DNA from 4 places in the Staphylococcus sp. 510 genome. Region 1 is predicted to be linked to each of the others. Evidence: predicted binding sites of a transcription regulator. Region 1 holds the regulator's gene; each other region holds the start of a gene.

Evidence for each region. The regulator Rex, encoded in region 1, represses fermentation and respiration genes when NADH is low (regulators of the CRP and FNR family bind a similar motif). The targets are predictions, from matches to a motif close to TTGTGAAATATTTCACAA.
Region 2: the regulator Rex is predicted to act here: its motif matches at 4,851-4,868, upstream of arcA (arginine deiminase).
Region 3: the regulator Rex is predicted to act here: its motif matches at 4,406-4,423, upstream of AC2D8K_RS03850 (cytochrome ubiquinol oxidase subunit I).
Region 4: the regulator Rex is predicted to act here: its motif matches at 4,886-4,903, upstream of AC2D8K_RS07825 (nitrate/nitrite transporter).

What each region holds. Positions count from the first base shown of each region.
Region 1 covers NZ_JBXVVK010000006.1:12,874-20,712, reverse strand. The annotation lists gene AC2D8K_RS05685 (sulfurtransferase TusA family protein) at 1-112, opposite strand, end outside; gene AC2D8K_RS05680 (YeeE/YedE family protein) at 125-1,213, opposite strand; gene AC2D8K_RS05675 (hypothetical protein) at 1,386-1,691, opposite strand; gene AC2D8K_RS05670 (redox-sensing transcriptional repressor Rex) at 1,719-2,363, opposite strand; gene AC2D8K_RS05665 (ABC-F family ATP-binding cassette domain-containing protein) at 2,618-4,552, shown strand; gene AC2D8K_RS05660 (MutS-related protein) at 4,903-6,525, shown strand; gene tsaD (tRNA (adenosine(37)-N6)-threonylcarbamoyltransferase complex transferase subunit TsaD) at 6,579-7,616, opposite strand; gene rimI (ribosomal protein S18-alanine N-acetyltransferase) at 7,609-7,839, opposite strand, start outside.
Region 2 covers NZ_JBXVVK010000002.1:36,169-44,007, forward strand. The annotation lists gene arcC (carbamate kinase) at 1-933, opposite strand, end outside; partial or broken gene arcD (arginine-ornithine antiporter) at 950-2,384, opposite strand; partial or broken gene argF (ornithine carbamoyltransferase) at 2,495-3,502, opposite strand; gene arcA (arginine deiminase) at 3,557-4,792, opposite strand; gene AC2D8K_RS02110 (arginine repressor) at 5,229-5,705, shown strand; partial or broken gene AC2D8K_RS02115 (SulP family inorganic anion transporter) at 6,092-7,542, shown strand; gene AC2D8K_RS02120 (GNAT family N-acetyltransferase) at 7,629-7,839, shown strand, end outside.
Region 3 covers NZ_JBXVVK010000003.1:175,564-183,402, forward strand. The annotation lists gene AC2D8K_RS03825 (class I SAM-dependent rRNA methyltransferase) at 15-1,187, shown strand; gene AC2D8K_RS03830 (DUF697 domain-containing protein) at 1,247-1,789, shown strand; gene AC2D8K_RS03835 (phosphocarrier protein HPr) at 1,944-2,210, shown strand; gene ptsP (phosphoenolpyruvate--protein phosphotransferase) at 2,212-3,930, shown strand; gene AC2D8K_RS03845 (glutaredoxin family protein) at 4,013-4,243, opposite strand; gene AC2D8K_RS03850 (cytochrome ubiquinol oxidase subunit I) at 4,447-5,802, shown strand; gene AC2D8K_RS03855 (cytochrome d ubiquinol oxidase subunit II) at 5,799-6,815, shown strand; gene AC2D8K_RS03860 (potassium channel family protein) at 6,932-7,591, shown strand; gene rnjA (ribonuclease J1) at 7,691-7,839, opposite strand, start outside.
Region 4 covers NZ_JBXVVK010000008.1:91,587-99,425, forward strand. The annotation lists gene narH (nitrate reductase subunit beta) at 1-1,246, shown strand, start outside; gene narJ (nitrate reductase molybdenum cofactor assembly chaperone) at 1,239-1,814, shown strand; gene narI (respiratory nitrate reductase subunit gamma) at 1,807-2,484, shown strand; gene nreA (nitrate respiration regulation accessory nitrate sensor NreA) at 2,506-2,958, shown strand; gene nreB (nitrate respiration regulation sensor histidine kinase NreB) at 2,968-3,999, shown strand; gene nreC (nitrate respiration regulation response regulator NreC) at 4,022-4,693, shown strand; gene AC2D8K_RS07825 (nitrate/nitrite transporter) at 5,010-6,161, shown strand; gene AC2D8K_RS07830 (Hsp20/alpha crystallin family protein) at 6,215-6,631, opposite strand; gene AC2D8K_RS07835 (MarR family winged helix-turn-helix transcriptional regulator) at 6,870-7,316, opposite strand; gene AC2D8K_RS07840 (nitroreductase family protein) at 7,481-7,839, shown strand, end outside.

The DNA of each region.
Region 1 (7,839 bases):
AATCAAAATCAATTTTTAATTCATCACCAGAATCTAATTCAGTCATTTTCTTTTGAGCTTCTATTAAAGGGAAAGGACAAACCATCCCAACTGTGCCTAATTCATATACCATAATAACTCCTCCTTAAGTCGTTTGTGTTTGTTGTTTAACTGTTGTTTGTTGTTTTTTAGTCGATTGTTGTAGTTGTTTCATTGGCTTAATAAAAATAAAGTAACTCATAAACCATACACCTAGAATCATTGAACCTAGACCAATCCAGCCTTGCCAACTCATTGTCGCCGTTTCAACTAAGCCATTACCGATTGAACAACCACCTGCAACAGAGGCTCCAAAGCCCATTAAAATGCCACCAATTGCACTATTTCTAATTGTTTTCTTATCTGGTAAACGCCATTTAAATTCTTTTGATCCTTTAGCAGCAATGTAAGAACCTAGGAATATACCTATAACTAAAAATGCGCCCCAATCAATGAGTTGTGTATTTCCAGTAATTAAGAAATTAACAATATTTGCTGAAGGTGTCGTAATTCCTAATCCATAATCTCTACCAGTAGAACTACTCATTGGCCAAGCTAATAAAGCGATTAAACCAACTGCAATAGCCGCTACAAACGGATGATATCTTCTTTCAAATAAATAATGTCTTACGCCTGAATACTTCTGTTTTAATTTAGGGACTGCTACTTTAGGCTTTTTAAGTGTTTTTGTCACTAATATTAAAGTAATTAACGTTATTAGTATTACTAAAATCCAATTGGGAATATGCAATGTATCTGCCATACTTGCATTGACATTTGTAGGTTGATTAATTACTTTTAGGACTGGTGACAAAACACCTGTCTTAGTAATTGCACTTGTTAATGCATATAAAATGAGTGCAACCCAACTACCTATTAAACCTTCTCCTGCTCTATAATATGTTCCAGTAGCACAACCACCTGCTAATACAATACCTATGCCAAAGACAAAAGAACCAATGATTGTACCAACAATTGGAAATGTGTGTGCTGGAACATTTACTATACCTAAACTTGTTAATATTAATAAACCAATACTTTGAACTGTAATAGCAACAAGCAATGCATAGAACATTTTATTACTTTTTTGAACATACATATCTCTAAAACCGCCTGCTAAGCAAAAGCGTGTTCGTTGCATTACAAATCCTAATAGTACGCCGACGATCAAACCGCTTATAATCATCCAAACCACGTTATCACCCTTTTCCGATATAAATACTAAGTTATTTTACAGGATAAAGTGTTATATTTCAAGTTCACTATCATAATATGTTTCTTAATTCTACACATTTATCAATGAAATGCTTTATTTAAAATAAAAAAAGAGTACATCTCGATAAGATGTACTCTTGCTCATCACTTTTTTAATGTGCTTGTATTTCATCGATATAATGAACTAATGCTTGCAATTCATTTGCTTTAAAATGACTAAATTTATACCAAGTTTGGTTATAGTAAATCAATAATTTATGTCCCAGTAACCCCTTACGTATTTGGTAACGAATAATTTTTTTAACATCAATTTCTAAATTTAGAGGATTATGATTTGTATAATAGGACTTGAACACTAATGTATGACCGTTCAATACCAATTGTCCTGGAATGTATATTAATGTAGGTAAATGTGCTTTATACATACACCCTATTTGAATCAATACTTTATCATTCATAAAAAGTCCCTCCAAATGATCAATATGCTATTTCATTGATTCATCATAATTTCTCATAAAGAAAAGTAAGGACTGTAATTCAATACCTAAATCAATATGATGTACTTGTACATCAGTTGGCGTACTCACTCTCGCTGGTGTAAAATTCATAATACCTTTAATACCAGATTCAACCAGCTCATCTGTAACACTTTGGGCAACCTGTTCAGGTGTTGTAAGAATGACTACATCAATATCTTGATTTGATAACGTATGTTTTAAAGTCTTGCTATCTTTTACAACAACACGGCCTACTCGTTCGCCGATGACATCTTGATTTACATCAAATGCTTCTGTAATGGTCATTTCATCGTGAATTGAGAAGTTATATGTTAATAATGCTCGACCTAAGTTACCCACACCAACAATTGCAATTTTAATATCATTGCTACCACTAATTTCAGCTTTGAAAAATTCAATTAAACTATCTATATTATAGCCATATCCTTTTTTACCTAATTCGCCAAAATATGAAAAATCTCTACGAATCGTAGCTGAATCTATTTGTAATGCTTCGCTAATAGCTTTAGAATTAACACGGTCAATACCTTTAGATTTTAGATTACTCACAAATCTATAATATAACGGTAAACGTTTTAAAGTTGCTCGAGGAATTTTAACGTTACTTGCCATTTTATTTGTCTCCCTTCGACGCTAAACGGTTTTAATTTTATGTATATATGTTTGCAACAATAAAAATCCAAATAATTGTTCACAATGAATACTTGCTAATTATACATTAATAAAATTTAAAAATAAATATCCTAGTTTCAAGACACAGCTTAATACTGTAAAATAAATATTAATATGATAAACAAAAAATTTAAACATATCAAACTATATGTATAGTTTATAATGATATCGCATATTTAGAAAGGTGAAGTCGGATGATACTTTTACAACTTAATGACATCTCTAAATCGTTCGATGGTGAAGATATCTTTACTAACGTTGATTTTGAAGTGAAAACTGGTGAACGAATAGGCGTTGTTGGACGAAATGGTGCCGGTAAATCAACACTTATGAAAATCATTGCTGGCGTTGAAGATTATGATAGTGGTCACATTTCAAAGATTAAAAATCTTAAGATGGGCTATTTAACACAACAAATGACGTTGGACTCTAACGCCACTGTGTTCGAGGAAATGTCAAAACCATTTGAACATATTAAAAATATGGAACTATTAATCAAACGTGAAACAGATTGGTTAGCTGCCCATGCAAATGAGTATGATACACCTACTTATCAATCACATATGGAAAAATATGAATCTTTATCAAATCAATTTGAGCAATTAGAAGGTTATCAATATGACAGTAAAATTAAAACAGTTCTTCATGGATTGAATTTTAATGAAGATGACTTTAATAAGCCTATTAATGACTTTAGTGGTGGTCAAAAAACACGATTATCACTTGCACAAATGTTGTTAAATGAACCAAATCTATTATTACTTGATGAACCTACCAACCATCTCGATTTAGAAACTACAAAATGGTTAGAAGATTATTTGCGTTACTTTAAAGGGGCAATTGTCATTATAAGTCATGATAGATATTTCTTAGACAAAATCGTTACACAAGTTTATGACGTCGCTTTAGGTAGTGTTAAACGATATATTGGTAATTATGAACAATTTATTCAACAGCGAGATAAATATTATGAAAAACGTATGCAAGAATATGAAAAACAACAAGAAGAAATTAAACGGTTAGAAACATTTGTAGAAAAAAATATCACAAGAGCTTCTACAAGTGGAATGGCAAAGAGCCGTCGTAAAACATTAGAAAAAATTCAGCGTATTGATAAACCAATGATTGATGCAAGAAGTGCTAACATTCAATTTGGATTTGATAGAAATACCGGAAATGACGTCATGCATATCAAACAATTAGAAATTGGTTATGATGATACACCTATTACTAAACCTATTAATTTGGAAGTATCCAAAGGTGATCACATCGCTATTATTGGGCCAAATGGTGTCGGTAAAACCACTTTAATTAAAACCATTGCTCAAAGACAACGTCCACTCGGTGGCGAAGTCACATTTGGTGCTAATTTACAAATAGGTTACTATGACCAAAAACAAGCTGAATTCAAATCAAATAAAACCATTTTAGATTATGTTTGGGACCAGTATCCAAATATGAACGAAAAAGATATTCGAGCAGTATTAGGCCGTTTTTTATTCGTACAAGACGACGTCAAAAAAATTATCAATGATTTATCTGGTGGCGAAAAGGCAAGATTACAATTAGCCTTGTTAATGTTGCAACGTGATAATGTACTTATTTTAGATGAACCTACCAATCACCTCGATATAGATTCGAAAGAAATGTTAGAACAAGCTTTAGAACATTTTGCAGGTACTATTATCTTTGTATCCCATGATAGATACTTCATCAATCAATTAGCCAATAAAGTATTTGACCTAGATCATGATGGTGGAAAAATGTATCTTGGTGATTATCAATATTATATTGAAAAAACAGAAGAAGCTGCAGCCTTAAAAGCTAAAGCAGAGAGTGAAATTGAGTCTGCAAATCACTCAAATACTAAACAGACTACAGCGTCATCATATGAAAACCAAAAGCAGCGTCGTCGCGAACAACGCAAAATAGAACGTGAAATCGAGCAACGTGAAGCCATCATCGAATCATGTGAAGCAAAGATCGAAGACATTGATCATCAACTTACACAACCCGACGTTTATAGCGATCCTGTAAAATCCAATGAACTAGCTGAATTAAAATCGAATACCGAACAAGAATTAGAACAAGCAATGCTTGAATGGGAAGAATTACAAGAAAAATTATAAATAACTATTATTTTTCCAGACACTAGAAAGTAGATTTTCTACTTTTTAGTGTCTTTTTTCTGATTTTTAATTGATTATTATTAACATTCATTTTCGCCTATCTGATAGCTATCCACAGAGTTATCCTAGTTATCCACAGGTAATATGTAACTAAATTTTAGAGTTATTCAGATAAAAATTTGCTATATCCACAAATTTTAACACCACTTATCCACAAGTTGTGCACTTATTGTTGATAAGTACGCATGTTCCCTATTGACATATCTTCTGACTTCTCATTTTTATCATTGATTGTTTCAAATTAAATGATATGAAATAATTAAAAAAACAATACATTAAGGAGTTTTTAAATGAATGACCCACAGTTGTTTTTATTATTTGTTTTAGGCGTTATTATATTAACCACAGTCGTTAGTATCATTACTTCTATCATTAATAGACGACAGTTCATTAATAAAATTAACGGCTTATGGTCTAATCAAGAAAAGTTAGAAAAATTTATCAGGCCAAATGCGAAATATGATTATCAATTTCAAACCTATTTTGATAACTATGATGATCGTCAACTTATTGATAACAAGACATGGTCTGACTTAAATATGGATGCATTATTTCAAAGTATGAATTTCAATTTCACAGCACTTGGGGAGATGCGTTTATATGCAACATTACGTAGAATGTTTAAAGTGAACAATAAAATATTACTCAATCGTTTTAAAGAAGATACTTCTTTTAGGAATCAGGTTTCATTACGGTTAGGTCTAGTTGGTAAAAGTGTCTATCCACATTTTCCCGATCAACTCACACCTATTAAATGTCAAAAAATATTCATGCTTGCCCCCTTATTACCAATAATCGCTTTAATTTATACGTGCTTTGATGCGTCAAATGGTATTCTGTTATTCATCATGGCATGCGTGATTAATATCATTTTATCGGTCAGTTTAAAACGAACATATGAACAAGATTTAAAAACCATTTTTTATACTGCTAATATTTTAAAACAGTGTAAAAATCTTACTGATATAGAGGGAACACCGCAAATAGACGTTAATTTCAATCACTTTAAAACTGCAAGATATTTAAGTGGCATATTAGCTAAAGTCGAAAGCGTTGACTTTGCATCAGCCTTTGTTTTATTAATTAAAACTATATTTATGTTAGATTATCTTATTTTTCACACAATTCAACATAGTTACTATAAATATTTAGATGAAGTATTAAAATGCTACGATTATATTGGCCAATTAGATAATCATTATGCAATTGCCTTATACCAAGAGACATTAGAAGCATACTGCGAACCTGAAATAATTCAAAATAGTAATACTCTACAGCAATTATGTGAGTTTAATCAACTTGTACATCCATTAATTAACCATGCTGTTCCAAATGATTTAAATCTCAATCGAAATATTTTATTAACCGGTTCGAATGCATCTGGTAAATCAACCTTCATGAAGACTGTTACGCTTAATCTTATTTTGGCTCAAACAATTAACACTGCAACAGCCACTCAATTTAAATATGTACCTGGATTAGTCTACACGTCTATGGCTAATGCAGATGATGTCTTATCAGGAGATAGCTATTTTATGGCTGAATTGAAATCCATTCGCCGTTTATTCAATATTTCAACGGATAATCAAGTATACTGTTTCATTGATGAAATCTTTAAAGGAACCAATACTACAGAACGTATTGCCGCTTCTGAATCAGTATTAACTTATTTATCTCACTTGCCAAATTACTATGTATTAGCTGCAACACATGATATTGAATTATCAAATTTATTAAATATATCTTATACAAATTATCACTTTAATGAATCAATTAAAGATGATTCCATTGCGTTTGACTTTAAAATCAAACCAGGTAAAGCAAATACAAGAAATGCAATCGAATTGCTAAGATTGACACAATTCCCTACTGATATTTATGAACGTGCCAAACAACAAGTTAAGTATATATAATAAAAAGTCAGTAGTGTGAGATTCTATTTAATCTCGCATTACTGACTTTATAATTATGATAAAGATTCAATTGAAAAATCTTCAATATCGATATTATTTTGTCCATTCATTGCCATATCTCCACGAATGCCTGCTAAATACAAGAAATGACCTGCTGCACCAATCATCGCTGCATTGTCAGTACATAATTTTGGTGTAGGAATGGTTAATTGGATTTGATTATTTTCACACTGTTTAGAAATACTTTCTCTTAGTCCACGATTACTTGCTACACCACCAGCAACAATTAATCGCTTAACGTTATACGCTTTGCAAGCATGTATCGCTTTAGTTGTTAACACTTCAACAACACTATTTTGGAAGCTAGTTGCCACATTTTCTGGCACAATGTCTTGCCCTTTTTGACGTTGATTATGCAATTGATTAATAACTGCACTTTTTAGTCCACTAAAACTGAAATCATAACTTTCTTTTTCTAACCAAACTCTAGGAAATTGATACGTATCTTCACCTATAGCTGCTAATTGATCTATTTGAGGTCCACCTGGATATGGCAAGTCAATTGTACGTGCTACTTTATCATATGCTTCACCTACAGCATCATCTCTTGTTTCACCTATCACTTCAAAATGGAGATGGTCTTTCATATAAACTAATTCTGTATGACCACCTGAAACGATTAATGCCATTAATGGAAATGTTAACGGTGTTTCTAAATGATTCGCATAGATATGTCCTGCAATATGGTGAACGGGTATTAATGGTATATCATATGCAAATGCAAGTGCTTTCGCTGCATTAATACCTATGAGTAACGCACCTATAAGTCCAGGTCCTTGCGTTACAGCGATAGCATTAATATCGTTCATAGTCACATTTGCAGTTTGTAAAGCAGTGTCTATAGTAGTTGTGATTCCTTCGACATGATGACGACTAGCAATTTCAGGTACAACACCACCAAAGCGCTTATGACTTTCAATTTGGCTTAACACTGTATTGGACAATATTTCCGTACCATTTTTAATAATACTTACACTTGTTTCATCACAACTTGTCTCTATTGCTAAAATTAATGTCTGTTGATTATTCACGTAAATTCACCCACATGACTAATGCATCCTGCCCTTCTCCATAATAATTTTTTCGTTTTCCACCATATTGAAAACCTAAATTTTGATAAACATGTTGAGCCACTGTATTATCCACTCTAACTTCTAAACTCATCACTTCACATCGATGTCTCGCATAATTCATGACATATTTTAATAATAATTGTCCTAAACCATATCCTCTAAATTGCTCTGCAATCGCAAC
Region 2 (7,839 bases), on a different contig from region 1:
GATTTGTGTGCCAACATGTCCTTTGAATGCTTCATATGCATTATCTAAATTAGTGATAATCGCGCGTCGGTCTTCACCACTTTCAACAAAATCAATGGCAGCTTCGATTTTAGGAAGCATAGAACCCTCGGCAAATTTACCATCTTTGGCATATTGTTTTAACGTTGCAACGTCAACGTTTGTTAATGCCTCTTGATTAGGCTCGTTATAGTTGATATATACATGCTCTACGTTCGTTAATATCATTAAAGTATTAGCGTCGATGAGTTGTGCTAAGCGTTCACTGGCAAAGTCTTTATCTATTACAGCTTCGACACCTTCATATGTGTCGTTGCGCTTAATAACTGGTATGCCGCCGCCACCACATGCAATGATGATATTTTGATTCTCTACTAATGTACTAATGAGTTGATGCTCTAAAATAGACACTGGCAAAGGTGAAGGTACCACTTTACGGTAACCACGTCCAGCATCTTCCTTATAAGTTGATTCTAGATTGGCTTGCTGTAATTGCTCAGCTTCTTCTTTAGTGTAAAATGGTCCAATCGGTTTAGTAGGGTTAGACATGCGGGGGTCATGTTCGTCGACCTCAACACGAGTAATTACTGTACCTGCACGTCTTGGACTCTTAATTTCAGCAAGTACTCTGTTGACTTCCGTCTCTATCCAAAATCCTATCATACCTTGGGTCATGGAACCACAAACATCAAGCGGCATGGCAGGGGTTTGTGGACTATCTGCTTTAGCTTGTTGGATTAACATCGTACCAATTTGTGGACCGTTACCATGAGAGATAACAATGTCTGCATCAGTATCAAATAAAGGTTTGAGTGCTTGCATTGTCGAACGTATTGCTTTTCTTTGTGCGTCGGCTGAGCCATCATCAGTTTGTATGGCATTACCGCCTAACGCGATGACGATTTTGTTATCCATATCGTTCACTCCTTAATTAGAATACATTTACGGCACCAGTGATTAATCTGAAAATGCCGATGATTGCTAGAATTGTGATTAATACAAAGAAGATATAGTCAACCTTGCTTAAAGGTTTCCGGTTATTTTTTTGGACGGTTTGGTAAACGAATAAGCCTGGAATATAGAGCAACATAGTTAATAGTAAGTAATCTATACCCGCTGCATAAACGAGCCAAATCGCGTAAACAGAAGAGATAATACCAATAACCCATTGTTTCGTTGTAGCACGTTCTCTCGTTAAGTAAGTGTATTTAACTTGATAGAAAGCACTAAACATATATGGGATAAGGATCGCACTGGATGCGAGTGAAAAGGCGAATTGATAAGCACTCTCTGTGAATAACATACTGATTAAAAAGATTTGTACTAATATATTCGTAATTAATAATGAATTGACAGGTGCTTTATTTTTATTTTCTTTTGCAAACCATTTAGGGAATAGGCCATCTTTCGCAACGACGAAGGGTAATTCACCTGCGAGTAGTGTCCATCCTAACCAAGCACCTAATACTGAAATAATTAAACCAATGTTGACTAGTACTGAACCCCAATGTCCTACAATATGTTCTAAGACTGCAGCCATAGATGGGTTAGATAGTTCTGAAATATGATTCTGTTGAATGACACCTTGTGCGAGAACAGTCATTAAGAAATAGATGGATGACTAATACAGAGATAAGACCGATCACAGTTGCAGTACCGACGTCTTTTTTACTTTTAGCACGGCTTGAAAAGACAACCGCACCTTCAATACCTGTAAATACCCAGACCGTTACAAGCATTGTACTTTTCACTTGGCCTAATGTATCACCCCAACTGAATATGCCAGTATCGCCACTTGTCATACCGTATAATCCAGCTTTAAAGGTCTCAAAGTTAAACGCAGCAATCATACATACGATGACAAGTAAGATAGGGATGAGTTTAGCAACAGTAACGATACTATTAATAAATGCAGCTGTTTCTACACCTTTTAAGATGAGGTAGTGTACGCCCCATAAAAGGATAGAAGCAACGATAATACTTGGTAAGGTATTTCCCCCTTTGAATATTGGGAAGAAGTTACCGACTGCTGACATTAATAATGTGGCATAGGCCACGTTGCCTAAGAAGGCTGCAAACCAACAACCCCAAGCACTTGAAAATCCAATAAAATCACCGAACCCGGCTTGTGCATAACTATAGATACCACCATCTAAGTCTTGTCTTTCATTCGTTAAATTCTGAAAGACAAAGGCTAGGGAAATCATACCAATTGCTGTGATAATCCAACCAATAATGATGGCTAAACCACCAGCTTGATTACCCATATCAGAAATAATGTTAAATGCACCGCCACCAATCATTGAACCAATGACGAGGCCAATCAAGGAGGTTTTACTTAATTTATTTCCATCTGATTCACTCATATGTCATGTCTCCTTTGAATAAATAAGCAGGTTCAGTTGTGATTCATATATAGGAGTTCAGTGATATGAGGGTATCGTAACCAAACCTGCGTCTTCTTTTTAATTGCAAACTATCCTAGCGTAGCTGCCATCACAGCTTTAATCGTATGCATACGGTTTTCTGCTTGATCGAATACTTTAGAATGTTTGCTTCTAAATATCTCGTCAGTGACTTCCATTTCAGATAAACCATAGTCATCTTTGATTTGTTGACCATATGTTGTATTCGTATCATGGAAGGCTGGTAAACAATGTAAGAAAATCGTGCTATCTTTACCAGTTTTATCGAACATAGCTCTATTAACTTGATAGTCTTTTAATAATTTAATACGTGATTCAAATTCACTTTCTTCACCCATAGATACCCACACGTCAGTGTAGATAACATCGGCATCTTTAACACCTTCGTCAATATTATCTGTAATTGTGATTGAACCACCGTCTTGTTTGGCACGTCTTTCTGCAATATCAACATAGTCTTGAGATGGGAAGAGTGCTTTAGGAGAACAAATTGTTACGTCTACACCAAGCATTGGTCCAGCCACAAGTAGTGAGTTAGCCACATTGTTACGTCCGTCACCCACATAAGTAAGTTTGATGCCATCTAAATGACCAAAGTTTTCTTTAACTGTCATGTAGTCAGCTAACATTTGTGTTGGATGCCATGCGTCCGTTAAACCATTCCATACAGGTACACCTGAATATTTAGCTAAGTCTTCCACCATCTCTTGTGAGAAACCGCGGAATTCGATACCATCAAACATTCTTCCTAATACTTTAGCTGTGTCTTCAACAGATTCTTTTTTACTTAATTGGATATCATTTTTTCCTAAGAATTCAGGATGTGCACCTAAATCAATAGAGGCAACAGTAAAGGCTGCACGTGTACGTGTAGAATTCTTTTCAAATAATAGGGCGATATTTTTATGATCTAAATAACGATGTGGAATCCCTTTTTGTTTATAATCTTTTAAAGTAATAGCGAAATCGATTAAATCGCTAAATTCTTTTTTCGTAAAGTCATCTTCTTTTAATAAATGTCTACCTTTTCAGTTAAGTGGTTGTTGAATTTCTGACATGATTCATTCCTCATTTCTTTAAAATGTATTAGTAAAGTACATGTGTGTACTGAATTAAATATCTTCTCTATATAATGGTTGGCTCATACATCTTGGGCCCCCACGACCACGGACTAATTCACTACCTGTAATTTCAATAACTTTAATGCCTTTATCACGTAATAATTGGTTAGATACATAGTTTCGGTCGTAAGTTACGACAACCCCTGGACGGATAGTCAATGTGTTAGAACCGTCATTCCATTGTTCACGGGAACCATCGATAACGTCACCATTACCTGTTGGGATAAATTCAATATTGTCGATATTAAGCGCATCTTCTAATGTTTCTTTTAATTTGTTTGAGTGCGTAATTTTAATGTCTTGACCTTGTTCATCTTTTTCAATGGTGAAGATGTTCATGTTATCTTCTTCTTTGAAAATCGCAGCATGCATTGTAAATTTGTCGTAGTCAATCATGGTAAATACTGTATCTAAATGCATAAATGTACGGCTGTTTGGAATTTCGATGGCAAGTACTTTAGTAAATGTAGATTGATCATCGAATAAAATTTGTCTTGCTAAGCGTTCGATAGCTTGTGCAGAGGTACGTTCAGAAATACCAACTGCAAGTACATCTTTAGATAGAATTAATTCATCGCCACCCTCAATATTGAATGGTGAATTTCGATCTAACCAAACTGGGACATCGTCGTTTTTGAATCTTGGATGATATTTCAAAATATATGTCATGAAGATAGATTCACGACGACGGGCACGCCAATACATACGGTTGATAGTCATTCCTCTACCTACAGATGCTTGTGGGTCTCTAGTGAAGTAAAGGTTTGGCATTGGATCGAGATAGAATGGATAGCGGTCATCAATATATTCTACGAGGTGATTCGTTTCTAATTGAATTTCTTCTTTACGTACACCAGCCATAATTTTTTCTACAAGTTCTTGGTCATTTAATGTCGCGAACAGTTCTTTAATTTCTTTTTCATGACCGAGGACAGTCTTTTGTGATTCTTTTAAAATGTCGTCGATAAATTGTTCGCGAACTGAGGCATCTGCAATGGCTTCTGCAGCTAGGTGTTCTAAATAAACAACTTCGACACCTTCATCTCTAAGTACTTGCGCGAAATGGTCATGCTCTTCTTGAGCAACTTTCAAATAAGGAATATCGTCAAATAGCAATCCACTTAGATGATCAGGTACTAAATTTTCTAATTCTTTACCTGGTCGTTTAAGTAATACCGTTTTTAATTTGCCGATTTCACTGTTTACGTGGATAGGTCCTTTTTCCATTGTTATTTCCTCCTTTGATTTAATACATCTAGAGTATAAAGCGCTTTCAACATAGAGATTGAGAATCTTTTCACAATGATAATGTCGAATATCTCATATAAAATATTTATTCAATGCAATTTGATGATAGATTATGCCATATAAACGCATAAAACCTATAACTACATGTATATTAAGTTAATACGATAATAAATAATTAATATAATATGATTTTTTATTCGATTGAATGTATGGATAGTCATGCATGATTAATTAACTATAAATGTTAAATCTATCTATATTTTAAGAAGATTTTTATACATCAATATAAAACTTTTTATAAAAATTGTTATAAATGAGAAATACTTCACATATTGTATGAAGGAAATTTGATATGGTATTTGTGATGAAGTTTGTCTGTATTTTGTGAAATATGCAGATAAAGGAGTAAATAAATATGAGAAAAAGTAAACGATTGGATTTAATATCGACAATTGTGAAAGATAATGACATACGTTCAAAAGCCGAAATTGTCGACTATCTTGATAAACATTTTGGTATCAAATATAGTGTGGCAACGATTAGTAGAGATTTAAATGAACTTAAAATATATAAAATGCCTACCGCCAATAATGATCGATGTTACCGAAAGTTTAATGATAATGCTCAAAACGAAGCGAAAACGAAACTCATAGCTTTTTACAATGATGAGATCGAAAAGGTCACAATTAAAGATCACTACCTTATTGTCAAAACATCGCCAGGATTTGCGCAAAGTGTGAACTTTTATATCGACCAGCTTAATTTAAATGAGGTATTAGGAACAGTTGGTGGTAATGATACGATATTGATATTAGTTAGTTCAGCCGATGTTACTGAATTTGTACATTATCAATTATTTGGACAGACGTATCAAGAAGAACTAAAGTCATGATTCATGTGACGTGATGTATATTAAAAGTCGATGACAAGTATCAAAATGAATTTTGCCATTGAAGCGTGCTTGATGTTATAATGCGTAAGGTTTCAATTCGACAAATAAAACGCGATTCAATTGATATATGTCATATAGTGAGTGGCACGTAGGATAGTCAATAAATAACAATTCTAATGAGATGATAAGATAGCCACCTTCATGGGCGAGTGATGAAACCAAGTTGAATGACACAATGGTTTCTTACTCGCTCTATTTTATTGCTAAAAAAGTGGTGATGGCATATGTATGCAAAGTGCAAGTATATGCATATTTTAAATACGATAGGGACGTAATGAGCGCTTTATCAATATTGAATTTAAATAGTATGAAAAGGAGCGGATGTCATGGTAGATAGTTGGAAAGTTCAGTGGTTTAATCAACCAATGAAAAATATACTAGCAGGTATTGTAGTGGCACTTGCTTTAATTCCAGAAGCGATTGCCTTTTCAATCATAGCGGGGGTGGACCCGATGATTGGTTTATATGCGGCGTTTATCATAGCGACAGTGACAGCGATTGTTGGTGGACGACCGGCAATGATTTCAGGTGCTACAGGTGCTGTTGCACTTGTTGTGACACCACTCGTGAAGGAACATGGCGTGGAATATTTATTTGCAGCGACGATTTTAATGGGATTGATTCAACTTGTCTTAGGTATTTTAAAAGTAGGAAGACTGATGAAGTTCATTCCACAATCCGTAATGATTGGTTTCGTTAATGCATTAGGTATTATGATCTTTCTATCTCAAATTGAGCATATTTTTAATATATCCATTGCGACTTACATTTATGTCATTATTACTTTATTAATCGTATATATTGTACCTAGATTCTTTAAAGCAATTCCTGCACCATTAATTGCGATTATTTTATTAACAGCATTATATATGTTTACAGGTGCCAATGTGCATACTGTTGGTGATTTAGGTACGATTAAACAGGCATTGCCTCATTTCATTATTCCACAAGTACCTTACACACTGGAGACATTACAAATCATCTTACCATTTTCAGTTTCAATGGCGATTGTAGGGTTAGTAGAAAGCTTACTCACTGCTAAAATTGTAGATGAATTTACAAATACTTATAGTAGTAAAAATAAGAATCTCGTGGACAAGGTATCGCAAATATCATTACAGGATTCTTCGGTGGTATGGGTGGTTGTGCGATGATCGGACAATCTGTCATTAATGTGAAATCAGGTGCGACAAGTCGATTATCGACATTAACTGCAGGTGTAGTACTCATATTTATGATTATTGTATTAGGGGATTTAGTAGTGCAAATTCCAATGCCTATTTTAGCGGGAATTATGGTCATGGTATCTATTGGAACAGTAGACTGGCATTCCTTTAAATATGTTAAAAATGCTCCCAAAACAGATGCCTTTGTGATGATTCTAACAGTTATTATTGTATTGATGACACATAATCTATCCATTGGTGTTATCGTAGGTGTCGTATTTAGTGCACTCTTCTTCGCGACTAAGATTTCTAACGTGAATGTGACTTCAGAGATGTTTGATGAGACGTTACATGTATACTTTGAAGGTCAAATTTTCTTTGTATCTATTGATTCCATGATGAACCAAATTGACTTTAATGTGGACCATTCAGTCATTGAATTAGACTTCAACCATGCACATTTATGGGATGATTCAGCAGTGAATGCGATTGATACCATCGTACAGAAATTCGAAGCCAATCATAATACCGTCTATGTGAAAAAGTTAAATTCTGATAGTAGAAAGATTATTTCCGAGCTAAGTCAGATTAATCATAACCAGTTGATTTAATCGACACTAGCTGTAAAATATAGAGGAACTCATGACGGTAATTGTGTAAAATATCAGCGCACTAACTATGATGAGGGGTGAATAGGATGAAATTCATCATCAGACAAGAGCAAAAAGAAGATTACCTGCAAACTGAAGAAGTAGTGAAAAAGGCTTTTGAGAATGAATCATATAGTGATCAAAGTGAGCACACATTGGTTGCGAAATTACGAAAATCAGAGGCATTTGTTCCAGATTTATCATTAGTCGCTGTAAATGAAGATAAAATCATAGGACATATATTATTATCTAAAATTT
Region 3 (7,839 bases), on a different contig from region 1:
GGTTAGTGTAATAAATGAAGATTGCAACTTTAAATAGAGGTAAAGAATCAAAATATCAAAATCAATATCCATTAATTGATGAAGAAGATATTTATGCCCAAGATCATCTAAAAGAAGGTGATTTATTCAAATTAGTCGATGGAAAAGAACAATATATAGCAACGGCTTATGTAGGTAGACAGCATAAAGGTTTAGGTTGGGTGTTAAGTTATGATCCATCCGAAGATATTAACACATCGTTTTTTAAACGATTATTTGAAAAAGCTTTAGCAGAACGAGAATATTACTATCACATAGATGGTACGAATGCTTTTAGATTGTTCAATGCTGAAGGTGATGGTGTTGGCGGCTTAACTATCGACAACTATGATGGCCATTTATTAATTCAATGGTATTCGAAAGGTATTTATAAATTTAGGTATCATATTTTAGAAGCTATCAAAATTGTTTTTGAATATCAGTCTATATACGAAAAAATGCGTTTTAAAGATACTGAATACACAGGTGGTTTTGTTGAGGGAGAACAACAAACATTTCCAATTGTAATTGAAGAGAACTTTACGTTTTATAATGTGGATTTAGATGACGGCTTAATGACAGGTATCTTCTTAGACCAAAAAGAAGTAAGAAAGAAATTACGTGATCAATTTTCAGTGGGGCGTCATCTTTTAAATGTGTTCAGCTATACAGGCGCTTTTTCTGTCGTATCAGCAACTAAGGCTAAAACAACGACAAGTGTAGATTTAGCTAATCGTTCAAGAGGACTAACCGAAGAGAATTTTGGGCTTAATGCCATTGATCCTAAATCACAATATATTTATGTCATGGATACATTTGATTTTTATAATTATGCAAATCGACACGGGCATCAATATGACACAATTGTCATTGATCCACCAAGCTTTGCACGAAATAAAAAGAAAACATTTTCAGTACAAAAAGATTACGACAAATTAATTAATGGCGCCTTAGAAGTATTAGCACCAAAAGGGACATTATTATTATGTACCAATTCGAGTGTCTTTTCTTTAAAAGCGTTTAAAAATGTTATTAAAACAACACTAGAAGAAGCTGAAGTTGATTATGAAATCAAAGAAGTGATGGGATTACCTAAAGATTTTAAAACACATCCACATTACAAACCTTCAAAATATTTGAAAGCAATTTTTGTTAATATTGAGCATTAAATAGTTGTATTCTGGGTATAGAGTCTTATTGAAATAAGATTCATGGGAGTGTGAATTAGATGAGCATTAGAAATAAAATGACGAATAGAGTTACAAATACAGTTGGTAATAAAGTATTAAATATTGAAGAAATCAAAGAAAAAAGTAATTTACCTGTGACTCAAAATGAGTTACAACAAAGACGTGCACAAGCAGAAAATCTCGTTAAAAAGAAATCTTTATTATCATCAGGAATGAGTGTAGTACCAATTCCTGGATTGGACTTTGGTGTTGATATAAAATTAATGAGAGATATCATTAGTGATGTCAATAAAATTTATGGACTAGATCATAAACAAGTCAATTCATTGAGTGATGATGTTAGAGAACGAATCATGTCTGCAGCAGCCATTCAAGGTAGTCAATTTATTGGTAAAAAATTAACCAATGCACTTATGAAAGTAGTGATTAAAGATGTAGCGAAACGAACTGCAGCTAAACAAACTAAATGGTTCCCATTTGTAGGACAAGCAGTTTCAGCATCAATTAGTTATTACTTTATGAAAAAATTAGGTCAAGATCATATTGAAAAATGTGAAAAAGTCATCAAAGAGTTACTTTAAGGGATATAATTTGTTAAAAAATTGTAGAAATATACTGAAACCGGTTTTAAACAAATTGAATTTAACTATTGGTTTTGGTAAAGTTAAGGTATAAAAATTTATGTTAGATTGTAAGTATATTGAAGATTCTAACTTATAGAAGGAGAAATAAATTATGGAACAAAAATCATATGTAATTATCGACGAAACAGGAATCCACGCTCGCCCAGCTACAATGTTGGTACAAACAGCTTCAAAATTTGATTCAGATATTCAATTAGAATATAACGGTAAAAAAGTAAACTTAAAATCAATCATGGGTGTTATGAGTTTAGGTGTAGGTAAAGATGCTGAAATTACAATTTATGCTGACGGTAGCGATGAGGCAGATGCAATCGAATCTATCAGTGATGTCTTATCAAAAGAAGGTTTAACTAAGTAATATGTCTAAATTAATTAATGGTATTGCTGCATCTGATGGTGTAGCAATCGCTAAAGCTTACTTAATAGTTGAGCCAGATTTATCTTTCGACAGCAGTGAGACAATCACTGATGTTGAAGGTGAAACTAGCAAATTCAATAACGCTATCGAAGCATCTAAAATTGAATTAACTAAAATAAGAAATAATGCAGAAGTTCAATTAGGCGCTGATAAAGCTGCCATTTTTGATGCGCATTTACTTGTTTTAGATGATCCAGAATTAATTCAACCAATTCAAGATAAAATTAAAAACGACCATGTTAATGCTGCTACAGCATTAAATGAGGTTACAACTCAATTCATTACTATATTTGAATCAATGGATAATGAATACATGAAAGAACGTGCAGCAGACATTAGAGATGTATCTAAACGTGTGTTAGCACATATTCTTGGTGTTGAATTACCAAACCCAAGTATGATTGATGAAAGTGTTGTTATTATTGGTAATGACTTAACACCTTCTGATACTGCACAGTTAAATAAAGAATTCGTTCAAGGGTTTGTAACGAATATTGGTGGTAGAACAAGTCACTCTGCGATTATGAGTCGTTCATTAGAAATCGCAGCTGTAGTTGGTACTAAATCAATCACTAAAGAAGTTAAACAAGGCGATATGATTATCGTTGATGGTTTAACTGGTGATGTTATTATCGATCCTACAGAAGATGAAGTTATCGCTTATCAAAATAAACGTGAACGTTTCTTTGAAGATAAACAAGAATTACAAAAATTACGTGATGCTGATACAGTAACTGTTGATGGTGTTCACGCAGAGTTAGCAGCTAATATTGGTACACCAAATGATTTACCTGGTGTAATTGAAAATGGTGCGCAAGGTATTGGCTTATATCGTACTGAGTTCTTATACATGGGTAGAGATCAATTGCCTACTGAAGAAGAACAATTCGAAGCATACAAAAAAGTATTAGAGACTATGGATGGTAAACGTGTTGTTGTTCGTACATTGGATATCGGTGGCGACAAAGAATTACCATACTTAGATTTACCAGAAGAAATGAATCCATTCTTAGGTTATAGAGCGATTCGCCTTTGCTTAGCGCAACCTGATATTTTCAGACCACAATTACGTGCGTTATTACGTGCTTCTGTTTACGGTAAATTAAATATCATGTTCCCAATGGTAGCTACTATCAAGGAATTCCGTGATGCTAAAGCAATGTTATTAGAAGAAAAAGAGAATCTTCAAAACGAAGGTTATGACGTTTCGGAAGATATTGAGTTAGGTATCATGGTTGAAATTCCAGCTACTGCAGCATTAGCTGATGTCTTTGCTAAAGAAGTAGATTTCTTTAGTATTGGTACAAATGACTTAATCCAATATACATTAGCAGCTGACCGTATGTCAGAACGCGTATCTTATCTATATCAACCATACAATCCTTCAATTTTACGCTTAGTAAAACAAGTCATTGAAGCTTCTCACAAAGAATGTAAATGGACTGGTATGTGTGGTGAAATGGCAGGAGATGCTACTGCAGTACCATTATTATTAGGTTTAGGTCTAGATGAATTCTCAATGAGTCCAACATCTATTCTTAAAGCTAGAAGACAAATTAATGGTTTAAGTAAAAATGAAATGTCAGAATTAGCGAACCGTGCTATTCATTGTGCAACACAAGAGGAAGTTATGGAATTAGTTAATAACATTTCAAAATAATAATTAAAAGAACCAACTTGAGCAATTTAAATTGCTTTAGTTGGTTCTTTTATATCATTAGTATCTTTTAATTGCTAAGTACTTATTGAATGTCAAAAGCTTGATTAATTTTATCCATATCAACTTGATACATAGGTTCATCGTTCAATAAGATAAATGGCGTCGCAAATGCATCATAATCCATCATTTCTACTCGATATTGATTATTCTTTATATTTTTTTCTGTATAATCTACATGATTTGCTTGAAGATGATTTTTTACAAACGTACAAGGTGGACAATCATCTTGTGTATATATCGTAATATGTGACACTTTGGTCTTCCTTTCTATATGTTAATTTATATTATTCTATCTTATATTTAATTTTATAAAATATCAATGGTGTGAACATTATGTGTCTCTATAAAAAATTTATGTCAAAAATTCAAGCAAAAACATTTAGTTCATCATGATAAGGATTTATAATTTTAAGCATTGTGAAATTACTAAAAAATATAAATACAAGGTGATTATATATGGATTCAGTTGAAATGAGTCGATTACTTACAGGTATGACCTTAGCCGTTCATATCATATTTGCAACGATTGGTGTAGGTATGCCATTAATGTTTGTTATCGCTGAATTTCTTGGTATACGAAACAACGATGCACATTATATTGCATTAGCGAAACGATGGTCGAAAGGATATACCATTACAGTTGCTGTCGGTGTAGTGACGGGAACAATTATTGGTTTGCAATTATCGCTTGTTTGGCCAACATTTATGAAAATGGGCGGTCATGTAATTGCATTACCTCTATTTATGGAAACATTCGCATTCTTTTTTGAAGCTATTTTTCTTAGTATTTATCTTTATACTTGGGAAAGATTTAAAAATAAATGGATTCATTTTGTTATAGGCTTACCTGTAATTATAGGTGGATCATTCTCAGCATTTTTCATAACGTCAGTTAACTCGTTTATGAATACACCAGCTGGTTTTGAAATGAAAAACGGACGTATGGTTAATGTTCAACCATTAGAAGCAATGTTTAACTCATCATTTATCGTAAGGTCCTTCCATGTTGTTGCAACAGCTGGCATGACAATGGCGTTTATTCTTGCGGCAATTGCTGCATTTAAATTGCTAAAACAGACGCATCCAGAAGATAAAAGATATCATTTAAAAGCATTAAAAATGACGATGATTGTTGGGTTTATTTCAACATTGTTATCGATGTTAGCGGGAGATATGTCAGCTAAGTTTTTACATAAAGTACAACCAGAAAAATTGGCTGCATATGAATGGCATTTTGACACACAATCTCAAGCTAATTTAGTATTTTTTGGTGTTTTAAACGAAAAGACGAATGAAGTATCAGGCGCAATAGAAATCCCAGGAATGTTAAGTTTCTTAGCTGATAATAGTTTGAAGACGACAGTAAAAGGACTTAACGATTTTCCTAAAAATGAATTGCCACCATTAATTGTTCATTATTTCTTTGACTTAATGGTTTCAATGGGCGTATTCTGTTTTGTGATTTCAGGAATTTTTATGTTGATTTTATTAATTAAGAAGTTACGACACTTAACTACACATAAGGTAGTTTTATATAGCATATTACTTACTGGTCCAGCGTCTATGTTAGCAATTGAATTTGGTTGGTTCTTAACGGAAATGGGACGCCAACCATGGATTGTAAGAGGATACTTAAGAGTATCTCAAGCAGCGACTCAAGCTGGTGGTATTACATTAGTGACGATTTTATTTGGTTTATTATATCTTGTACTCATCGTTACATCTGCATATGTGTTACTCAGAATGTTTAGAAACAAACCTGCAATCAATGATGTCAATCAAGTGCTCAAAGAAAGAGGTGATAACAAATGATATATTCATATATAGGTATTACAGTCTTATGGATATTTTTATTTTGTTATATCATCGTAGCCTCAATTGATTTTGGTGCTGGATTCTTCGCATTACATTCTAAACTTACTGATGAAGAAAAGAAAATCAATCATCTTATTGAAAGATATCTTAGTCCAGTATGGGAAGTTACGAATGTCTTCTTTGTCTTTTTCTTTGTTGGATTTATTGGATTCTTCCCTGATTCCGTTAAATATTTAGGAACGGTTTTACTTGTACCAGGTTCAATTGGTACGATTCTTATTTCAATAAGAAACAGTTTCTATGCCTTTGAGAATTATGGACAAGATACAAAATTACCATGGATTTTTCTATATGGGTTAACTGGTTTACTTATTCCAGCTGCATTAGCAACCGCATTAACAATTTCAGAAGGTGGCTATATTAAAGAGGTAGGGAATCATGTTGATTTAGACTGGGTTCAACTATTACTAAGTCCTTTTGCATGGGCTGTTGTTTTCTTGGCAATTATCTCAGTGTTATATATCTCTTCTGGATTCCTTACATTTTATGCTAATAAAGCAAAGGACCAACCGGCATATCATTTAATGAGACAATGGCATATATTTTGGGGACCACCAATGATTATTATTTCCTTGTTTGTCTTTTTATCACTAAGAGTACAAAACTCAGAGCATTTTAATAATGCTGTCTTTAACTATTGGTGGATGTTCGTGATAAGTTTTATCTTTTTCCTAGTTGCAGGCGCACTAACTATTTTTAAAAGAAATCATGGTTTAGCATTTATAATGGTGATATTGCAAATGTTATTTGCTTTCTTTGGATATGGTATCAGTAAATTACCATATTTATTACATCCATTCGTAAAAATTTCTAGTTCTCATGTAAATGATGAAATGGGTCTAGCATTGGTTATTTCATTTATTTTAGGTTTACTTTTATTAGTTCCATCGTTACTATTATTATTGAGACTATTTGTTTTCGATAAAGATTATGTAGAAGGAAAAAAATAATCAACTATAGTAGAACAAATCATCATTTCGATTTTGCATCAGCTTTTACTATATATTTATTTGAAAAAAGTTGATTTGATCGTTGTTATTTAAATGTGTAATAAGCGGAGGACTGTATGGAAAAGGAATACGTAGTAATTGGTTTAGGACGCTTTGGTGGCAGTATTGTTAGAGAGCTTAACGCCTTAGATATGGATGTTATGGCCATTGATAGTGATGAGAACAGAGTTAATGAATATAGTGATATTGCGACGCATGCTGTAGTAGCGGATACTACTGATGAAGCAGTCATGAAAAGTTTGGGAATAAGAAACTTTGACCATGTTATTGTTGCTATCGGTGAAAATATTCAATCTAGTACATTAACAACACTTATTTTAAAAGAATTAGGTGTTAAAAAGGTAACTGCCAAAGCACAAAATGATTATCATGCTAAAATATTAAATAAAATAGGTGCGGATACGGTTGTCCATCCAGAACGTGATATGGGCCGTCGTATTGCACACAATGTGGCTAGTGCGAGTGTGCTCGATTATCTAGAATTAGCAGATGAACACTCTATTGTTGAATTAAAAGCTACTGAAAAAATGACTGGCCAAACAATTATTGATTTAGATATTCGTGCGCAATATGGTATTAATATTATTGCGATTAAAAGAGGTAAGCAGTTTATTGTGTCACCAGATCCAAATTTAAATATTGAAATTGGTGATATCCTAATCATGATTGGTCATGATAATGACTTAGGTCGATTTGAAAAGAATATAGCTAAATAAAAAATGGTTTAGTCAATGATCTTGGCTAAACCATTTTTTATAAAGAAATCCCATAAGCCATATCATTAGAATGATAGTTGCTTATGGGATATTTTAATATTATTTCTTTTTATCTTCATTAACTTTCATAATGACAGGTAAGATCATTGGTCTACGAGCTGTTTTTTCAAATAAGTATGGTTGTAAAGTTTCAATAATTGATGATTTAATTTGATGCCATTGAATGTCTTTATTTTGGTTTAATTTAG
Region 4 (7,839 bases), on a different contig from region 1:
TGAGCCATGGAATTATAACTATGAGCATTTAACAACAGCTAAGGCAGGTCAACACTCACCAGTAGCAAGAGCTTACTCTGTTATTTCTGGAGAAAAGATGGATATTGAATGGGGACCTAACTGGGAAGATGATTTAGCTGGTGGTCATGTGACTGGACCTAAAGATCCAAATATTCAAAAGATAGAAGAAGATATCAAGTTTCAATTTGATGAAACCTTTATGATGTACCTACCAAGATTGTGTGAACATTGTCTTAATCCAAGTTGTGTTGCATCTTGTCCATCAGGAGCTATGTATAAAAGAGATGAAGATGGTATTGTTTTGATCGACCAAGATGCATGTCGTGGATGGCGTTATTGTATGACTGGATGCCCTTATAAAAAAGTTTATTTTAACTGGAAAACGAATAAGGCCGAAAAATGTACATTTTGCTTCCCTAGAATTGAAGCAGGCATGCCTACAGTCTGCTCAGAAACCTGTACAGGTCGAATGAGATATTTAGGCGTATTATTATATGATGCTGACAGAGTGGAAGAAATGGCGTCGACTGAAAATGAACAAGATTTATATGAAAAACAATTGGAATTATTTTTAGATCCATTTGATGAAGAAGTCATTGCGCAAGCTGAAAAAGATGGTGTCAATCATGAATGGATTGAAGCGGCACAACAGTCACCGATTTATAAATTAGCAATTGAATATAAATTAGCATTCCCATTGCATCCAGAGTATAGAACTATGCCAATGGTGTGGTATTGCCCACCATTAAGCCCAATTATGAGTTATTTTGAAGGTAAAAATTCAGAACAAGATCCGGATATGATTTTCCCTGCCATAGAAGAAATGCGCTTACCGATAGAATATTTGGCGAACATGTTTACAGCCGGTGCTACAAAACCGGTCAAACAAGCACTACAGAAAATGGCTATGATGAGAAGTTATATGAGAGCACAAGTGACTCAAAAAGATTTCGATGTTGAACGTTTAACGCAACTAGGACTTACTGAACGTCAAACGAAAGATATGTATCGATTATTAGGTTTAGCCAAATATGAAGAACGATTTGTGATACCGACGACACATAAAGAAACTTATTTAGATACTTATCACGCTCAAGGTTCGCAAGGTTATGGTGGTGAAAACTTCGGCGTTAATTGTGAAGGATGCGGCGTCGCTGTTGCTACGGACAAATCAGGTCAAGACATTTATAACGAGCGGTTTTATGGAGGGATTTTCCGTGATTAACTTTGACAATTTATATCGATATCAAGACAGTTTAGGATATATCGCAATGCAATTATGCTTCCCTGAGAAAAAGACATTTAATGAAAATATATTTAACGAAGTCATCGATCCTAGTCATCCGGGGTATGAAGACCTAATAGCATTTAGAGAACAGATGATGCAATATACGTTATCTGAAATTCAACAAATATATACAGATACCTTTGATTTTAGCAAAAAAGCACCATTATATATGACCTATAATCAATTCGACACTCAAAAAGAGAGAGGCCAAATGTTAGCAAAACTCAAAGTTTTGTACGAAATGTTTGGATTAAAAATGGTAGATAATGAATTGTCAGATTATCTACCATTGATGCTACAATTTTTACAGACAATAGAATGGCGTGGCGATGAAAGGGCAGAAGAAAATATTCAATTAGTCATCATGATTATTGAAGATGGAACATTTGTAATGGCAAATGAACTTGGAAAACAAAATCATCCATATGGGTACGTAATACAAGCATTAAGAAAGACTTTGAAATTATGTTTAGAAGTACCAGAAGGGGTGGCTCAACATGATTAATCAATTTTTATGGGTCATTTATCCATACTTATGTTTAGCTATATTTATCATAGGACACATTGCAAGATATAAGTATGACCAGTTTTCTTGGACTGCAAAGTCTAGCGAATTAATTGAGAAAAAGAGACTGAAATGGGGAAGCTTGCTATTTCATTTAGGCGTAATTCCAGTTTTCTTTGGACATGTAGTTGGTCTTGTTATACCGAAATATTGGATGGACTCATTAGGGATTGATGAGCATATGTACCATTTTGGAGCAGTCTATATTGGTAGTATTTTTGGTATAATGACGTTAATAGGTATGTTGTTACTTACTGCTAAAAGAATTACAATTAAAAATGTAAGGCGTTTAAGTTCATTTTCGGATATTTTTGTAAATATTCTTTTATTAATTATTATCTTCATGGGATGTTACTCTACAATAGTTACGAATATCATGCATATCGACTTTAATTATCGTGAAACCATTTCAGTATGGTTTAGACAACTCTTTATGTTTAAACCGCACGCAGATTTGATGGCCAATGTACCATTGCAATTTAAATTACATATGGTATTAGGGTTTACCATTTTTGCATGTTGGCCATTTACGCGTTTAGTTCATGTATGGAGTGTACCATTATCGTATACAAGTAGAAGGTACATTATTTATCGAAAAAATAAACTATAGTAATTCAAAGGTGGAAATAGTATGATGCCAGATTCAATGTTCGAAAGCCAAAGTTTTCAAGAAAATATTGATAGAATTAGATTAGAACAAGGTTTTGATTTTGCGGCGTTAGCTTTTTATGAATCAGCGAGCACCTATTCACCTATAAAATGGCAATATGTATCAGGTAACAATAATGATAGATATAAATTGATTATATTACGTAAAGGTCGAGGTCTAGCTGGTAATGTGATGAAAACGGGAAAGAGAATGATCATTGCTAATGTAGATATGGCCTTAACACCTGATGAAAAGGTGAAGTTTCCTATATTATTAAGTGAAAATTTAACGGCGGTCATAGCTATTCCACTTTGGTATCAACAACAGGTGTATGGGGTTATGTTGTTTGGCCAAAGAAATCATAAGCCATTACCAATTAATGTGTATGATATAGATATTTATAAACAATTAGGCATATTTAATGAAGAAATTTAGGTGATTAACTTGACGGTTAATAATGAACAACTTGAAGTGTTGCTAAGACGTTACTTTGAAAGCACAAATGAAAAGATTGTTTTTGTGAATAATAGCGGAAAGATTATAGCAATGAATGAAGCAGCTAAAGAAGTTATTTCGGAAGAAGAAAATTATAGTGCAATGACGAATGCGATTTGTAGACGATGCGAAGGTTACACGAATGAGTATGACGTACAGTCATGTAGAGATTGCTTTTTAGATGTAGCACAACCTCATCATTCACAATTCCAAGTATTTATGAAAACAAAAAACAGAAAAATCGCACCATTTACAGCTTCTTATCAAACCATAGATCCGGTTAAAGGTATTAATGCATTTACATTGCAAGATGTTGCACCTCAAATTGAACGACAAGAAAAAATGAATCAACGCCGAATGATGAGAAAAACAATATTCGCGCAAGAAAATGAACGTAAGCGTATATCTAGAGAACTACATGATAGTGTTATTCAAGAAATGTTGAATATTGATGTTCAATTACGTTTGTTAAAATATCAACAAGATAAAGAGAAAATATTGAATGATGTTAAAAATATTGAAGGTTTAATGTCACAACTCGTTGACGATGTCAGACATCTATCAGTTGAATTGCGTCCTGCATCTTTAGATGATTTAGGATTAGAGGCAGCATTTAAATCTTATTTTAAACAATTCGAAGAAAATTATGGTATGCAAATTAATTATGTTTCTAATATCGTTAATCATCGCTTTGATAGCGAGGTGGAAACCGTCGTGTATCGAGTTGTGCAAGAGGCTGTTTATAATGCTTTAAAATATGCTGGTGTTAGTGAAGTAGAAGTCACTATTCAACAAAATGAACTGACGTTAATCGCTGAAATTATTGATAGAGGACAAGGATTTGATCCGTCTTCCAAACCGAGAGGATCTGGACTAGGGTTATATGGAATGAAAGAGCGATCCGAACTTGTTGGAGGGAATTTAAATATTGAGACGCATATAGGTAAAGGAACGATTATTACTTTAGAAGTACCACTGTAAATTAATTTTTGGGGGAATAATGTTGAAAATAGTTATTGCCGATGATCATGCAGTTGTTAGAACCGGTTTCTCTATGATATTGAACTATCAAGAGGATATGGAAGTAGTTGCTACCGCTGCTGATGGTGTAGAGGCCTATCAAAAAGTTTTGGATTTTAAACCTGATGTACTATTAATGGATTTAAGTATGCCACCAGGTGAATCAGGGCTTATCGCAACGAGTAAAATTCATGAAAGTTTTCCTGAAACAAAGATTTTAATCTTAACAATGTATGATGATGAAGAGTATTTATTTCATGTATTGAGGAACGGTGCGAAAGGTTATATTTTGAAAAACGCACCTGATGAACAACTATTGCTTGCTATTAGAACAGTTTATAATGGTGAGACATATGTTGATATGAAATTGACCACCTCATTAGTGAATGAATTTGTGAATAGTAGTAATCAGGAATATACAGATACATCAGATCCATTCAAAGTGTTATCCAAACGAGAATTAGAGATATTGCCATTAATAGCAAAAGGCTATGGCAATAAAGAAATAGCAGAAAAACTATTTGTATCAGTTAAAACAGTAGAAGCACATAAAACACACATTATGAACAAACTAGAATTAAAATCAAAACCAGAACTCGTAGAATACGCCATGAAAAAGAAACTCCTAGAATTTCAGAGCCCCTTATCGCATTAGCGATTAGGGGCTCTTATGCATTAGCGCAAGCTAAGGCGAACCGAAGAGAAAAATCGCTTTAGCGATTAGGGGCTCTTATGCATTTAAAGAAGTACTTCCATTTTCAATGGTTAGTACTTCTTACGCAGTAGCGAAAGCTACTGTGATCCTTTTTAATAGGGGAATTACATAGTCGAATAAGGGATTATCCTAATGTTCAACTTTTCACAAAGTCGATAAAATCAAATTAAGATTAGTTCTATGTTCATTAATAGAGTTATTGAAGGTCAAACCCGCATAGTACTAATAAATAAATGAATTCGACGAGGGTGAAAATATGGACAAGACAAAAGGTGGATTTCAGCTCACATTACAAACACTTAGCTTAGTAGTTGGTTTTATGGCATGGAGCATTATTTCTCCATTAATGCCATTTATTTCTCAAGACATTAAAATTTCAGCTGGACAACTATCCATTATTTTAGCAATACCAGTCATTTTGGGATCAATATTACGTGTTCCTTTTGGATATTTAACTAATATTATTGGAGCCAAATGGGTATTTTTCTGTAGTTTTATAGTGCTTTTATTTCCCATTTACTTTTTAGGGCAAGCACAATCACCAAAAATGATGATGTTATCTGGATTCTTTCTTGGTGTGGGTGGTGCTATATTCTCAGTAGGTGTTACATCAATTCCAAAATATTTCCCAAAAGATAAAGTAGGATTAGCGAATGGTATTTATGGTATGGGAAACATTGGGACAGCGATTTCATCATTTTTAGCACCGCCAATTGCAGGGATTATTGGTTGGCAAACAACAGTTAGAAGTTATTTAATTATTATTGCTATATTTGCAGTATTAATGTTTATATTTGGAGATAACCATGAGCCTAAAGTAAAAGTACCGCTAATATCTCAAATGAAAATCTTATTTAAAAATTATAAACTATACTATACAAGTCTTTGGTACTTTATTACATTTGGTGCGTTTGTAGCTTTTGGACTATTTTTGCCAAACTATCTGGTGCAACATTTTGGTATAGATAAAGTTGATGCAGGCATTCGTTCAGGTATATTTATTGCTTTAGCGACCTTCCTGAGACCAGTCGGAGGCATATTAGGTGATAAACTAAATGCAGTTAAGGTTCTAATGGTAGATTTTATCATTATGATTACAGGTGCATTGATTTTAGGTTTCTCTAATCACATCGCATTATTTACCATAGGATGTTTAATGATAAGTGTGTGTGCAGGTATTGGTAATGGTCTTATTTTTAAATTAGTACCATCATATTTCGCGAAAGAAGCTGGATCAGCGAATGGTATTGTATCAATGATGGGGGGACTAGGCGGCTTTTTCCCACCATTAGTAATCACTTATGTTACAGGGGTAACAGGTTCAAGTCATTTAGCATTTATCTTTTTAGCTATTTTCGGACTCATCGCATTAATCACAATGGTTCATTTAAATAAAAAAGAAGCATAAATATATAACACCCTCATCTTGGTTATACCGTGACGAGGGTGTTATTTTTTGATTTATAATATAGATATAGTTGTTGCGTCTTCAGAATCGTGTTGTTGTTTAGGTAAGCGTATATTTAAGACGCCATCCTCAAATGTTGCTTTGATTAAATCTTTATCTACATCCTCAAATTCAAATCGACGGACAAGTTCTCCGTTAGAACGTTCATTCAATTGCGCTTGTCCATGATGAGGTTCTAGAAACTTATTAGCTTTAATCGTTAATGTATGATGATCAAAAGTTAATGATATATTTTCCTTTTTTACGCCTGCAAGTTCAGCTTCTATTAAATAATGATCACTTTCATTATATAGGTTGGCGGGAAATGCTTGTGAGGAAAACTGATTAAACACTTGCTTACCTAAATCTCTAAACATATCAGTAGGGTCATTTTTTAAAAATGCATTGTTAAAGAAGTCATTACTAGGCATACGATTCGCTCCTTTTAATTAACTAAATTTGAATCATATTTAATTGTAGATTCATTATATGTACTGTTTAGGGTGAGGTAAAGTAAAAAGGATTTATGGAGTGATTATTAGTTCTAGAGAATACAGACAAAAGCTTACAATATGAAACATTTGTTCACATAACTTGGATTTACATGTATAAAAGAAAGATATGAATGTTGAGGGAAAGTTTACTTTTGTCTTTTTCTCTATAGAAGTATTACTTTTCTGTGGATTTATCAAAGTTTTTAGAAACAAACATTTGAAGATGGTTGATTAATTCTTTCGCTTCGTTAACGTCGATATCAAATTCGCCAAATACTTTTAGTGACACTTCAGATAATGGTTTTTTAATACTTTTACCATGATCAGTCAGTGAAATTTGAAGGTTTCTTTCATCTTTTTCTTCACGAGTTCGAACGACGTAATTTTTCTTTTCTAATTTTTTTAGTAATGGTGTTAAAGTGCCTGAATCTAAGAAAACTCTATCACCTAAAGTTTTGATGTTAAGTTTCTCATCTTCTTCAATCGCCATTAGCACTATATAACCAGTGTACGTGAGTTCGTATTCCTTTAAATAACTAGAATACTTTTTGATAATTTCTTTAGATGAAACATAGAATAAAAAGCATAATTGTTTGCTTAAATAACTATTTTCTACATACATTAAATCACTCCTTGTTAAGCTAACAATATTATGAAGTGTATGACTTGTCAAGTGCCGTTCTAAGTGATATAGGCAAATTGCTTTTCATTTAAAAATTACAAAATTATAATAAAACTTAATTGTTTTGTAATATCAAACGACTTATTTAGAAAGAGGAGAACTTTATGGAAAGAATCTCAAAATTTGATGATGTATTAAAAGGAAGAAAATCTGTAAAAGTATTTGATACCGAATATATAATTAGTCACGAAGAAATGGATGAAATGATTCAAAAAGCAACGAAAGCACCATCATCCGTAAATATGCAACCATGGAGATTAATGGTAGTGGATTCTGAAGAAGGTAAAGAGAAAATCTTACCATCATTTGGGATGAACTCAAGACAAGTGAACACATCTTCTGCGATGATTATTGTTTTTGGTGATTTAAAAAATTATGAAAAAGCTGAACAAATTTATGGTGATGCAGTAAGTAAAAAACATATGACTGAAGAGATTAAAGATAAAATGTTAAGTTGGGTGCT